2 regions of the Burkholderia sp. KL41 genome follow, and region 2 is predicted to be linked to the other one. Evidence: predicted binding sites of a transcription regulator. Region 2 holds the regulator's gene; the other holds the start of a gene.
What was found. Region 2 encodes FliA, which starts transcription of late flagellar genes. Its sites were predicted from a motif close to CTAAAGTTTNNNNNNNNNNNGCCGNTA; they were not measured.
Positions count from the first base shown of each region.

Region 1: motA (flagellar motor stator protein MotA) is a predicted target of FliA. The motif match lies at 2,810-2,836, and genes of this name have one in related genera.

Region 1 is NZ_CM174447.1:3,264,751-3,272,114, forward strand. It holds gene PQB87_RS32035 (aldehyde dehydrogenase family protein) at 1-1,465, shown strand, start outside; gene PQB87_RS32040 (patatin-like phospholipase family protein) at 1,607-2,491, opposite strand; gene motA (flagellar motor stator protein MotA) at 3,009-3,878, shown strand; gene motB (flagellar motor protein MotB) at 3,889-4,845, shown strand; gene PQB87_RS32055 (hypothetical protein) at 5,175-5,726, shown strand; gene PQB87_RS32060 (DUF2325 domain-containing protein) at 5,857-7,203, shown strand; gene PQB87_RS32065 (winged helix-turn-helix domain-containing protein) at 7,306-7,364, opposite strand, start outside.
Region 2 is NZ_CM174446.1:284,320-291,683, forward strand. It holds gene flhB (flagellar biosynthesis protein FlhB) at 1-682, shown strand, start outside; gene flhA (flagellar biosynthesis protein FlhA) at 679-2,778, shown strand; gene flhF (flagellar biosynthesis GTPase FlhF) at 2,775-4,532, shown strand; gene PQB87_RS01355 (nucleotide-binding protein) at 4,525-5,343, shown strand; gene PQB87_RS01360 (RNA polymerase sigma factor FliA) at 5,366-6,100, shown strand; S-adenosyl-L-homocysteine riboswitch at 6,200-6,325, shown strand; gene ahcY (adenosylhomocysteinase) at 6,358-7,364, shown strand, end outside.

The DNA of each region.
Region 1 (7,364 bases), on a different replicon from region 2:
TTCCCCTTCCGCCGCGACGTTCGTGCTGCCCGCCGCGCGGATCGCCGGGCAGTCCGTGCACACGCATTCCGCCAAGGCGGGCGCGCCGATCTTCAATGCGTCGACCGGCGACGCGATCGGCTGGCAGGAATTCGCGACGGCCGCGCACGTCGACGCCGCGGTGCGTGCCGCGCGCGACGCATTCGCCGGCTGGCGCGACACGCCACCGGCCGAACGCGGCCGGATGCTCGCGACGATCGCCGAACGTGTCGAGGCATCGCGCGACCGCCTGGCGGCGCTGCAGATGCAGGTGAGCGGCAAGCCGCCGTTCGAGGCCAAGGCCGATGTCGGCGACGTCGCCGCCACGTTCGCGTACTACGCGAAGCTGTGCGAAGACCCGGCGCTGTTCGCGGCCGAACCGGTCGCGCTGCCGAGCGACACCGTCACGGCCGAACGCTTTTACGACGCGGTCGGCGTCGCGGCGCTCGTCATGCCGTGGAACTTCCCGATGGTCACGACCGCGTGGAAGCTCGCGCCCGCGCTCGCGGCCGGCTGCGCGGTCGTGCTGAAGCCGTCCGAACTCACGTCGCCGACCGAGCACGCGCTGCTCGAGATCGTCGAGCAAGCGGGGCTGCCGGCCGGCGTCGTCAACGTCGTGAACGGCGGCGCCGAGGTCGGCGCGGCGCTGACCGCGCATCCGCTGATCGACAAGATTTCGTTTACCGGCAGCACGGCGGCGGGCCGCAAGGTCATGCAGGCCGCGGCCGTCGACATGAAGCGCGTGACGCTCGAACTCGGCGGCAAGTCGTCGCTGATCGTGCGCGACGACGCCGATCTCGACGTCGCGGTGTCGCTCGCGGTTGCGGGCGCATTCACGAACGCGGGCCAGATGTGCTCGGCCACCGCGCGCATCCTCGTGCACGACAGCGTGTACCGCAGCTTCATGGCCGCGTTCGAGACGGCCGTGCGTGCGCTCGTCGTCGCGCCGCCCGCCGCGGAACAGGTCGCGATGGGGCCGCTGATCTCGGCCGCGCAGCGCGCGCGCGTCGAAGCGATGCTCCAGCACGGCATCGATGCGGGCGCACGCGTCGCCTTCAGCGGCCGGGTGACGGATGCCGGCGGTGCGGGCTTCTTCATGGCGCCCGTCGTGATCGCCGAGCCCGCCGCCGACAACCCGCTGTGGACCGACGAAGTGTTCGGCCCCGTCGCGTGCGTGAAATCGTTCCGCACCGACGACGAAGCGATTGCGCTCGCGAACGACACGCGCTACGGGCTCGTCGCGACCGTCGTGACGCGCGATGCCGGTATCGCGAAGCAGTTCCAGCAGCGCGTGCGCGCGGGGCTCGTGTGGATCAACGCACCGCAGCTGATCTATCCGCACGTGTGCTGGGGCGGGTTCGGGCTCAGCGGAATCGGCCGCGAACTCGGCGTCGCGGGGCTGCGCAGCTATCAGGAACTGCGCCACGCGATGCGCGCGATCGACTGACCAGTGCGGCCGTTCAGGCCGTTGGCGGCACCGTGTCTCGTGCACGGTGCCGCTTTTTTTGGTTCTTCGCGGATTTTCGGGGAGAGCGCCGGGGTGTTCGGCATGCGCCGATCATGGGATTTCACGGCGCGTGAGCAACCCTCAGTGCGACAGCACGGCGGCATGGTCGTGCTCGCGAAGCTGGCCGGGAATCTCGCACTGCGCGAGCCCGCCCGCGTCGATCCACGCACGCGTGCGTTCCGCGGCCTTGTCGATCAGCTGCGCACACTGCGAGTAATCGTATGACGACACGTCGAGCGGACAGAGCGGCGGCACGACATGGATTTGCGCGCGTGCCCCGTACAACTCCAGATCGCGCACCAGTTGCCGCGCGATCACGAGCGTCAGCGCGTGCGTTGCATGCGCGATCGCGCTGCGCGGCGGTACGCGCAACGCGCAGGCGAACCCGGCCGGCAGCACGACGATCCGCTTGACGCCGAGCGCGATCGCAACGGAGATCGGCGTATTGTTCGCGACGCCGCCGTCGACGAGTTCCACGCCGCCGATGCTGACCGACGGAAACACGCCGGGAATCGCCGCGCTGGCCTGCACGGCATCCACGACCGGGCCGGCGGACAGCACGACTTCCTGGCCGTTCAGCACGTCGGTCGCGACGATGTGGAGCGGCAACGCGGCCTGCTCGATCCGCCGGTACGGCAGGTTCCTTTCCAGCAGCAGGCGCAGCGCATCGGCCTCGACCAGATGCGGCCGGTTGCGCAGCAGCATCGCGACGAGGCTGCGCATCGAGAACGGCATGATGTCCTGGCGGCGGATCCGGCACCACAGCGCGGCGAGCATCGCGACGCCGTCCGCATCGGGCCGGCCGGCGAAATAGGCGGCATTGATCGCGCCCGCCGACGCGCCGACGACGCAATCGGGCCGTTCGCCGCTCGCGACCAGCTCGCGGAGCATTCCGACCTCGATCGCGCCGAGACTGCCGCCGCCGGCGAACACGAAGGCGGTCGAGGAAGTGGGATCGGACGTCACGGTGCGCCCTCCTGCGGTTGGCTGCGACGGTGCTTTCTCCATGATGGATCGTGCGGCGCCCCGGATGTCCTGATGAAAACCCTGCCGGTGCGCGAACCCGCGTCGGCCGGCGATGCGCCGCGCGCCGCGTTCCCCGGACTTCCGCACGGAGCCTTCCGTCGCGATGGGTGTGTCATTCGCCGACGTGTTTACGGGCCGCATCCATACGGAAATTCACGCGAAGGCACGCAATTTTTGACTTCGATCAAGCAAATCGCGCATACCGCCGCTCGCAAACGTGTGCCACGCGTGAATCGTGCGCGCTACGTGGAATCACGGGTTCAGTCGCCCCGGCGACCGCCGTTATTGCATCAACACCCGCCGACCGGCATCGCGCCGCGATACATCGGGACGGCCGCCGGAATCGCATTCGACACGCAACGATCCGGCGCCGTCGCGGGCATGGAGCGGGATGGCCGGACGTCCCGCCCGCTTTTCGACAACAGATGCAGCAACGCGAGTCGCGCAAGAGGTAATCATGTTTGTAGCCATCGGGTGGATCGTCGTGATCGGATCGGTGATCGGCAGTTTTGTCGGCGTGGGCGGCCATTTGCCGGCCTTGCTGCAACCGTTCGAACTGCTGTGCATTTTCGGCGCCGCGCTGGGTGCGTTCGTCGTCAGCAATCCGGTCGCGACGCTGAAGAAGACGATCAAGAGCCTGCCGACCTGTTTCAAGGGCGGCGGCTATACGAAACAGCAGTACGTCGAACTGATCGCGCTGCTGTACGAGCTGCTGCAGAAGGCGCGCAGGGACGGCATGATGGCGCTCGAGGCCGACGTCGACGCCCCCGAACAAAGCCCGCTGTTCCAGAAGTATTCGCACGTGCTCGAAGACCATCACCTGCTCGACTTCATCGTCGACTATCTGCGGATGATGTCGGGCGGCAACGTGAATGCGCTGGAGATGCAGGACCTGATGGACGAAGAACTGCATACGCACCATGCGGAGGCGTCCGTCGCGGCCAATGCGATCCAGAAGATGGCGGACGGCCTGCCGGCGTTCGGCATCGTCGCGGCGGTGATGGGTGTCGTGCATACGATGGGCTCGGTCGGCGCGCCGCCCGCCGTGCTCGGCAAGATGATCGCCGGCGCGCTCGTCGGCACGTTCCTCGGCATCCTGCTCGCGTACGGCTTCGTCGGCCCGCTCGCGGATCTGCTCAATGCGAAGGGCCGCGCCGCGGCCAAGCCGTTCCAGTGCGTGAAGGCCGTGTTGCTCGCGTCGATGAGCGGCTACGCGCCGGCGGTGGCGGTGGAGTTCGGCCGCAAGGTGCTGTTCACGGCCGATCGCCCGAGCTTCAAGGAGCTCGACGAGGCCGTCCGCGCGACGAAGTCGCCCAGGCCCGCATAACGGAGGCGCCATGGCCGACCATCGCTCCAACCCGTCGAAACAGGCCGCATCGGCACCGCTCGTCGTCGTGCGCCGCAAGAAAGGCGAGGACCACGACGCCCACCACGGCGGCGCCTGGAAAATCGCCTACGCCGATTTCGTCACGGCGATGATGGCGTTCTTCCTGCTGATGTGGCTGCTCGGCTCGGTGTCCAAGTACGACAAGCAGGGGATCGAGGATTACTTCAACACGCCGCTGTCGACGCTCCTGTCCGGCGGGAAAGACGCTCAGGCGCCGCGCCCGAGCGTCGTGCAGGGTGGCGGCCGCGACCTGTCGGACCCGGCGCCGGCCATCGACGCGAAAGCGCAACCGGTGCCGGCCAGCTCGCCCGCGGCACCGGCCGACATCGTCGATACGCAAAAGCTCGAGCGCCTGAAGGCGAAGCTGACCGCGGCGATTGCACAAAGCCCGTCATTGCGCGCGTACCAGGACCAGATCCGGATCGCGATCACTCACGAGGGCTTGCGCATCGAGATCGTCGATTCGCTCAAGCGCCCGATGTTCGCGTCGGGCAGTTCGCATCCCGAAGGGTATGCCACCGCGATCCTCACCCAGATCGGTACGGCACTCGACGATGTCGACAACCGCGTGTCGATTGCCGGCCATACCGATTCGACGCCGTATCGCGACGGCCCCACGGGTTATTCGAACTGGGAGCTCTCCAGCGATCGCGCGAACGCCGCGCGGCGCGCGCTGGTCGCGGGCGGATTGCGGGAAGAAAAGCTGCTCCAGGTGCGCGGGCTCGCGGATGTCCTGCCGCTCGACCGGAACGTCGCGGACGAGCCGACCAATCGCCGCATCAGCATCCTCGTGATGAACAATGCCGCCGAGCAGGCGTTCTTTCGGGACGGCGGCAGGACGACCGTGGACGAATCGGCCGGCACCCGGGCCGCCGTGCTGCCGGCTGCGCTCACGCGGCAGCATTAGGCGCGGGCGCATTCACGAACGCGGGGCGGATGTGCCCGATGGGGCGGGGGGCCGCGTGCAGCCCTTGTGCGACAGCGTGGTCCTCGGCGTCGCGGTCGCGTTCGGAACGGTCGGGCGCGACATCGACTGACTCGGGCGGTTGTTTGGGCGGTTGTTTGGGCGGTTGTTTGGGCGGTTACGAGGGCTGTTACGAGGGCTGTTACGAGGGCCGTTACCAGGGCCGTTACCAGGGCCGCTGACGGCACCATGTCTTGTGCACGGTGCCGTTTTTTCGCGCAATCGATATGTTCCGTAGAATATATCGCAACCAGCACTTCCGGAGATTCGCCATGCCCCGCACGCCGACGGATCGCGCCCCGCAGCGCACCGCACGGGAACAGCCGCTCGCGCACAAGATCAGTGCGCTCAGGCCGCTGTCGAGCGATGCGCGCGCGCAGCAGGTCACGGATGTCGTCGACGCGTTCCGGCGCCTGCGCGGCAGCGTCGTGCGCTTCATCCGGATGTTCTCGGCTGCGCACGCTGAAAACGCGCAGGACGATGCGCTGTCCGCGATGGGCTTTCGTGAGCTGCTGTCCACGCTCGAAGACGACGCACGCACCGCCCGCTTCACGCGCCTGCCCGAACTCGAACGGGCGATCGGCCACGCGCGTCGCCTCGAACGCACACGCGACGACGTGTTCTCCGATTCGTTCAGCAACGACCCGGCCGCAATGCGCGACGCGGTCGCCGCGCTGGAGCGCGTCGACGTGCTGTTCGTCGGGCTGTGCGTCGAGTACGTGATGGAGCGCCACGCGCCGGCATCGCGTCCTGTTTCACCGTCCGCCCCGGCATCGCCCTCCGCCGCCCTGCCGCTCACCGACCGCCCGACCGCGCTCTGCTGACCGCACCACGCCGCACCACGCCGCATTACCCGGTGATTTCCCCCGAATTTCGTTCGTTATATTCCGTGGTATATTTCGAAAATCTTTCGCGCATCCGTCCCCGGCCCGACTATGCCGGACAGAGGTCAACATGCACGCTCCGCCCTTTCGCCTTGCCCGCACGGCGGATCTCTCGTCGCCCGGCGGTAATCCGCCCGCGGCAACCGGCACGCGGGTCGACGCATGCTGCGCGCCGTCGCGCGCGCAACTGACCGAGCTGAAGCGCCGCACGCGCCTGTCCGAGCTCGACGCGAACCTGCACTGCTCGATCATCGGCACCTGCCTGACCACGCACGAGCTGCGCAGGCTCGTGCCGAAATACACCGACCTCGACCGCCAGCACGCGACCGACCTCGACATCCATCACGCCGCCGTCGAACTCGCGATCGACGGCACGGCCGGCGCCAAGGCATTGCACAAGGCGCTCGACGAGCGTTACGCCGGCGCGATCCGCGCATTCGACAGCGCACAGGATGCGGATGATCTCCTTGCACGCTGGAAGGAAGCGCTGAAGAGCGGCGACGTCCCGCCCGCCTACTGGGCGCTGATGACGCATCCGCGCACGACGATGGCCGTGCGCCAGGCCGCGTTCGGCGACCTGCACATGCTGTCGCACCTGGTCGGCGCGGCCAATCGCGCCGATATCCGGCGGCTGGTCGTGCTGGAGGAGGAGAATGCGGCGCTGCACGCGAAGATCGACCGGCAGCAGGCGCGCCTGCAAGAGATGAGCGCGCAGCGCGACGCGGCGCTGCAGGAGCAGGATGCCGTCGTTGCGCGCCGGAATGCACAGCCGCCGGCGGCTGAAAGCGCATTGCGCGACGAAGTCCACGAACTGCGCGAAGCACTGGCCGCGCGCGATGAACGACTCGCGCTGCACACGAGCCGCCGCGAGGCGGCCGAGCAGCGGATCGCCGCGGAACAGGCGAGCGCACGCGCGATGCGCGCGCGGCTCGACGACCTGATGGCGATGGTGAAGACGCTGCGCGCCGAAGCGAGCGCAATCGAACAGGCGGTGCAGGCGTCGGCGGACGATCCCGCCGAACACGCGGCCGATCCGCTGTCGATCCTGCGGGGCACACGTCTGGTCTACGTCGGCGGGCGCCCGGGCTCGAACCGTGCGATCAGGCGGATCGTCGAAACGGCGGGCGGTGACGTGACGCTGCATGACGGCGGTATCGAGGATCGCAAGGGCCTGCTGGCCGCCGCGCTACCGGGCGCGCACATGGTCGTGTTCCCGGTCGACTGCATCGACCACGATTCGATGAACCTGCTCAAGCGCATCTGCGAACGCCACCACGTCGCGTACTACCCGCTGCGGACCGCCAGCGTCGCCAGCTTCGTCGAACTGATCGGGCGGCTCGATGCACAGGCGCGCGACGTCATGGCGCCGGATGCCGCCGCGGGCGGCACGCCGCGCTTCTGCCTGCGGCACGGCTAGGCCTGATTCGCTTCGACACGCTCCTTCTGCCCTTCAGCCGGTCAGTGCAAGCGCGTCGCCAGCATCAACAGGCCCCGGGCAAGCGCTCGCGCAGCACGCGCTTCAGCGCCGCACCATTTTCGTGAGCGCGGCGATTTCGTCGGCACACGCCGCGTAGGCAC
Region 2 (7,364 bases):
CGGTCTCGCGATGCAGCCGCTCGGCGTGGCGCTGCCCGATGCGCTGCACCTGGTCGCCGTGTGCTGCGGCACGACGGTCGCCGGGATGCTGGTGGTCGCCGCGCTCGACGTGCCTTACCAAATCTGGCAGTACAACAAGAAGTTGCGCATGACGAAGGAAGAAGTGAAGCGCGAGCATCGCGAGAACGAAGGCGATCCGCACGTGAAGGGGCGGATCCGCCAGCAGCAGCGCGCGATCGCGCGGCGCCGGATGATGGCGGCCGTGCCGAAGGCCGACGTGGTCGTGACGAACCCGACGCACTTCGCCGTCGCGCTGCAATACACGGACGGCGAGATGCGCGCGCCGAAGGTCGTCGCGAAGGGCGTGAACCTCGTCGCCGCGCGCATCCGCGAACTCGCGGCCGAACACAACGTGCCGCTGCTCGAAGCGCCGCCGCTCGCGCGTGCGCTGTATCACAACGTCGAACTCGAACGCGAGATTCCCGGCTCGCTGTACTCGGCCGTCGCCGAAGTGCTCGCGTGGGTCTACCAGCTCAAGCGCTTCCGTTCGGAAGGCGGCGCGTTCCCGGCGGTGCCGGTCGACCTGGACGTACCGGCCGACCTCGACAAGGGCGCGTCGGTCTCCGCCGACGACGAACGCGAGGAAGCCGAAGACACGCTCGGTAACGGAGGCGCGGCATGAGCACCCCGACCGGCCTGTTCGCGAAGCGCCAGAATCCGTTCGCGGGCACCAACCTGCGCGCGCTCGCGGGCCCGATCCTCATCTGCATGATCCTGGGGATGATGATCCTGCCGCTGCCGCCGATGCTGCTGGATCTGCTGTTCACGTTCAACATCGCGCTGTCCGTGATGGTGCTGCTCGTCAGCATGTACACGATGAAGCCGCTCGACTTCGCGGCGTTCCCGAGCGTGCTGCTGTTCTCGACGCTCCTGCGCCTGTCGCTGAACGTCGCATCGACGCGTGTCGTGCTGCTCGAGGGCCACACCGGGCCGGACGCGGCCGGCCAGGTGATCGAGGCGTTCGGCCACTTCCTCGTCGGCGGCAACTTCGCGGTCGGCATCGTCGTGTTCGTGATCCTGATGATCATCAACTTCATGGTGATCACGAAGGGCGCGGGGCGGATCGCCGAAGTGTCCGCGCGCTTCACGCTCGACGCGATGCCCGGCAAGCAGATGGCGATCGACGCCGACCTGAACGCGGGCCTCATCAACGAGGAACAGGCGCGCAAGCGCCGCCTGGCCGTCTCGCAGGAAGCCGAGTTCTACGGGTCGATGGACGGCGCGTCGAAGTTCGTGCGCGGCGACGCGATCGCCGGCCTGATCATCATGGCGATCAACGTGATCGGCGGGCTGATCGTCGGGATGGTCCAGCACGACATGACGTTCGCCGCGGCCGGCACGAACTACACGCTGCTGACGATCGGCGACGGCCTCGTCGCGCAGATCCCGTCGCTCGTGATCTCGACGGCGGCCGGCGTGATCGTGTCGCGCGTCGCGACCGACGAGGACATCGGCACGCAGATCACCGGCCAGCTGTTCACGAACCCGCGCGTGCTGAACATCACCGGCGCGATCATCGTGCTGATGGGGCTGATCCCGGGCATGCCGCACTTCGCGTTCCTCGCGCTCGGCGGCGGCGCGATCTGGCTGGCCCGCACGCAGACGAAGCGCGCGGCGGCCCGCAAGGCGGCCGGCGACCTGACCGACATCGCACCGCCCGCCGTGCTGCCGTCCGACAGCCACGAGGCGACCTGGGACGACGTGCAGCTGATCGACCCGCTCGGCCTCGAAGTCGGCTACCGGCTGATCCCGCTCGTCGACAAGAACAGCGACGGCGAACTGCTCAAGCGCATCAAGAGCATCCGCAAGAAATTCGCGCAGGAAATCGGCTTCCTGCCGCCCGTGATCCATATCCGCGACAACCTCGAACTGCGGCCGAACGCGTACCGGATCGCGCTGAAGGGCGTCGAGATCGGCGTCGGCGAAGTGTTCCCGGGCCAGTGGCTCGCGATCAACCCCGGCCAGGTGACGGCCGCGCTGCCGGGCGCCGTCACGCAGGACCCCGCGTTCGGGCTGCCGGCCGTGTGGATCGACGTCGCGATGCGCGAACAGGCGCAGGTGTACGGCTACACCGTGGTCGACGCGAGCACGGTCGTCGCGACGCACCTGAACCATCTGGTCGTCCAGCACGCGGCCGAGCTGCTCGGCCGCCAGGAAGTGCAGGCGCTCGTCGAGCGCACCGGCAAGGACGCGCCGTCGCTCGTCGAGGACCTCGTGCCGAAGACGATCTCGCTGACGACGCTGCAGAAGGTGCTGCAGAACCTGCTCGAGGAAGGCGTGCCGATCCGCGACATGCGCACGATCCTCGAGGCCGTGTCCGAACACGCGGGCCGCGGCGACGCGTTCGAGATCACGGCCGCGGTGCGGCTCGCGCTCGGCCGTGCGATCACGCAGCAGTGGTATCCGGGCGCGGGCGAGATGCAGGTGATGGGCCTCGACGCGAATCTCGAACGCGTGCTGTCGCAGGCGCTCGCCACCGGCGCGAACCCGGGCCTCGAACCCGGCCTCGCGCACAACCTTCTGACCGGCACGCAGCAGGCGATGCTGCGTCAACAGAATCTCGGGCTGCCGCCCGTGCTGCTCGTGCAGCACGCGCTGCGCGCGATGCTCGCGCGTTTCCTGCGCCGCAGCCTGCCGCAATTGAAAGTGCTGTCGTACGCCGAAGTGCCGGACACACGCACGATCAAAGTCGTTAACGTCATCGGGGGTTCCGCTTGAACATTCGCAAATTCACCGGCGCAACGAGCCGCGACGCACTTCGTCTCGTGCGCGAGGCGCTCGGCGCCGACGCGGTCGTGCTGTCGAACCGCACGCTCGATGACGGCAGCGTGGAAATCGTCGCCCTCGCCGATTCGGACCTGGCCGCCGTGACGCCGCCGGCTGCGGCGCGCGCACGCATGGCCGCGCCGCGCGTGCCGGAATCGGTGCCCGCCGCCGCGGTGCCGGGCATCGTGTCGCGCCCGGGCGCGGCGCTCGCCCGCCCGGCCGTCAATCCGTATGCGGCAGGCGAAGGCGGATTGCCGGACGTGTTCTCGTCGATGTTCGGCGCAAGCGCCGATACGGACGCGGACTCGGACGACACGGCCGCGCCAGCTTCGACGCTCGATGCGGACCCGCTGGCCGGCATGCCGTCGGCAGCCGCTCCCGCCGCCGGTGCGCCGGCCGCCGCTTCCGAACCCGCACCGTGGCTGGTCGAGCACGCGAAGCGCCTGACCCAGCAGCGCGATGCGCTGATGGCGCGCACGCAGGCGGCGCCCGCCGCGCCGCAGCCGAGCCCGCCGGCCCCGCAGGCCGCCGCGAGCGCGACGCCGCCCGGCTGGGCGCGCGACATCGTGCGCGACGCCGAACGCCGGATGCCGGCCGCCGCGACCCGCGTGCCGGACCCGGGCGCTGCGCAGGCCGCGAAGGCGGCCGAGCGCACGCGCCTGTCCGCCGACGCCGCCGCCGCGGTGGCCGATGCGGTGAAGTCGCGCATCGAACGGATCGTCAACGATACGGTGATGCAGGAGCTGGGCGAGCTGCGCGGGATGATGGAAGAACAGTTCGACAGCCTGATGTGGCACGACCGCCAGCGTCGCAGCGCCGTGCATGGCGCGCTGACGAAGCACCTGTTCTCGGCCGGTTTCTCCGCGCAGCTCGTGCGGATGCTGGTCGACAACATGCCGTCCGGCGACGGCGCGCAGAGCTTCGAACAGGCGGCCGAATGGGCGCAGTCGGTGCTCGCGGCGAACCTGCCGGTGCTCGACAGCGAGGACGCGCTGATGGAGCGCGGCGGCGTGTTCGCGCTGATGGGGCCGACGGGCGTCGGCAAGACGACCACCACCGCGAAGCTGGCCGCGCGCTGCGTGATGCGCTTCGGCGCGAGCAAGGTCGCGCTGCTGACCACCGACAGCTACCGGATCGGCGGCCACGAACAACTGCGCATCTTCGGCAAGATCCTCGGCGTGCCCGTGCACGCGGTGAAGGATGCGGGCGATCTCGCGCTCGCGCTGTCCGAGCTGCGCAACAAGCACATCGTGCTGATCGACACGATCGGCATGAGCCAGCGCGACCGCGCGGTATCCGACCAGATCGCGATGCTGCACGGCGCGAACGCGCCGGTGCAGCGCCTGCTGCTGCTCAATGCGACGAGCCATGGCGACACGCTCAACGAAGTCGTGCAGGCGTACCGCAGCGCGGGCGAGCATCCCGACCTGGCCGGCTGCATCCTCACGAAGCTCGACGAGGCGACCCACCTCGGCGGCGTGCTCGACACGGTGATCCGCTACAAGCTGCCGATCCACTACGTGTCGACCGGCCAGAAGGTGCCGGAGAACCTGTACGTCGCATCGACCCGATTCCTGCTGAAGAGCGCGTTCTGTGTGCCGCGCGACGGCTCGCCCTTCGTGCCGCAAGACGAGGACATGCCGACGCTGCTTTCCGCACTGACCGCACGTTCCACCGCCGAGCTGCACGAGGTGCGATTTGGATAAACGAATCATCGACCAGGCCGAAGGGCTGCGGCGCCTGCTGGCCGGGCGCGCGTCGCGCATCGTCGCGGTGACGGGCGGGCCGGCGGGTGTCGGCTGCACGTCCACCGTCGTGAACCTCGCGGCGGCGCTCGCGTCGCTCGGCAAGGACGTGCTCGTCGTCGACGAGCGCGCCGACGTGCATTCGGCCAGCGCGACGCTCGCGGGCGCGTGGCTGCGTGACGGCGAGCGCACGCGGGTCGCGGCCGGCTTCGGCCTGTGCGCCGCCGCGCGGCTCGCGCGCGCCGGCTACACCGACGCGCAGCTCAGCGATTTCATCGACGGGCCGGCCGACATCGTCCTCGTCGACGCGCAGCTCGGCGCCGACGGTTCGTTCTCGGCGCTCGCCCGCGAAGCGCACGACGTACTGGTCGTCACGCGGGTCGCCGCGCAGGCGATCACCGAGGCATACGCGTGCATGAAGCGGCTGCATTTCGCGCATGCGTTCGCGCAGTTCCGCGTGCTGACCAATCACGTCGGCAGCCACGCGGACGCGAAGGTCGCATTCGACAACCTCGCGGGCGTCGCGAGCCGCTACCTGACGGTGTCGATCGACGACGCGGGCTGCGTGAGCGCCGATCCGCTCGTCGAGCATGCGCGCGAGCTGACGCGCGCCGCGGTCGACGCGTTCCCGTCGTCGGCCGCCGCGCGCGACTACCGGCAGATCGCCGCCGACCTGCTGTACTGGCCGATGCGCCCGCGTTCGGGTGCGGGCCGCGCCGTGCACGCGGGCGGCAAGCCGTCGTATGAGGCGGGCGCGGCACACGCCGCATGAGCGCCACCGGAAGGAGAGAGCCATGATGTACAACGCTCAAGGAAAGATGTCCCAGGCCGACGTGCTCGCGCAATATGCGCCGCTCGTGCGTCGCCTCGGGCTGCAGCTCGTCGCGAAGATGCCGGCGAGCGTCGACCTCGACGACCTGATCCAGGCCGGCATGATCGGCCTGATGGACGCGGCCGGCCGCTACAAGGAAGACCAGGGCGCGCAGTTCGAGACCTACGCGACGCAGCGCATCCGCGGCGCGATGCTCGACGAGCTGCGCAGCAACGACTGGCTGCCGCGCAGCCTGCGCAAGACGTCGCGCGAGGTCGAGCACGCGGTGCACCAGGTCGAGCAGCATCTCGGCCGCTCGGCGAGCGAGACCGAGATCGCGCAGCACCTGAACATGCCGCTCGACGAGTACCAGGGGATGCTGCAGGACCTGCACGGCAGCCAGCTGATCTACTACGAGGATTTCGACCGCGCGGCCGACGACGAGCCGTTCCTCGACCGCTACCGCGTCGACCACGCGGACCCGCTGTCGGCACTGCTCGACGAGCACCTGCGCGAAGCGCTCGTCGAGGCGATCGAGCGGCTGCCGGAGCGCGAGAAGCTGCTGATGTCGCTGTACTACGAACGGGGTCTGAATCTGCGCGAGATCGGCGCGGTGCTCGAAGTGAGCGAATCGCGCGTATGCCAGCTGCACAGCCAGGCCGTCGCGCGCCTGCGCGCGCGGCTGCGCGAACAGGCGTGGGTCGGCGCGGAATCCTGACCCTTTACCGTTCCTGACGGCCGCGCGCGTCGACGCCGCGCGTTTGGCGTCTGCATCTGTGTGCGCATTCTGCGCGCCGATTTGCTACAATCCCCTCCGTTTTCCGAGGAGCGTTGCGACGGACTTCTGCGTCCGCCAGGCTCGGAAAGCTTCACCAAGCAGCCGTGCGGCGCGCGTATCGCGACCGTCGCACCGGCCCCGCTTCCTGAACGGCGCTCACGTCACCAATCTAGAAACTTTTTAGAAAGGAGGGCGTGATGAACGCCATTATCGATTCCAAGGCTTCCAACGATTACGTCGTCGCCGACATGGCGCTGGCCGGCTGGGGCCGCAAGGAACTGAACATCGCCGAGACCGAAATGCCGGGCCTCGTGCAGATCCGCGACGAATACAAGGCGCAGCAGCCGCTGAAGGGCGCGCGCATCGCGGGTTCGCTGCACATGACGATCCAGACCGGCGTGCTGATCGAGACGCTGAAGGCGCTCGGCGCCGACGTCCGCTGGGCGTCGTGCAACATCTTCTCGACGCAGGACCACGCGGCTGCCGCGATCGTCGAAGCCGGCACGCCGGTGTTCGCGTTCAAGGGCGAATCGCTCGACGAATACTGGGAGTTCTCGCACCGCATCTTCGAATGGCCGAACGGCGAATTCGCGAACATGATCCTGGACGACGGCGGCGATGCAACGCTGCTGCTGATCCTCGGCGCGAAGGCCGAGAAGGACCGTTCGGTGATCGCGAAGCCGACCAACGAGGAAGAAGTCGCGCTGTACAAGTCGATCGCGAAGCACCTCGACGCGGACCCGACCTGGTACTCGACGCGCCTCGCGCACATCAAGGGCGTGACCGAAGAAACCACGACCGGCGTGCACCGCCTGTACCAGATGGAAAAGGACGGCCGCCTGCCGTTCCCGGCGTTCAACGTGAACGACTCGGTCACGAAGTCGAAGTTCGACAACCTGTACGGCTGCCGTGAATCGCTGGTCGACGGCATCAAGCGCGCGACCGACGTGATGATCGCGGGCAAGGTCGCGGTCGTCGCGGGCTACGGCGACGTGGGCAAGGGCTGCGCGCAGTCGCTGCGCGGCCTGGGCGCGACCGTGTGGGTCACCGAAATCGATCCGATCTGCGCGCTGCAGGCGGCGATGGAAGGCTACCGCGTCGTGACGATGGAATACGCGGCCGACAAGGCCGACATCTTCGTGACGGCCACCGGCAACTTCCACGTGATCAACCACGATCACATGAAGGCGATGCGCCACAACGC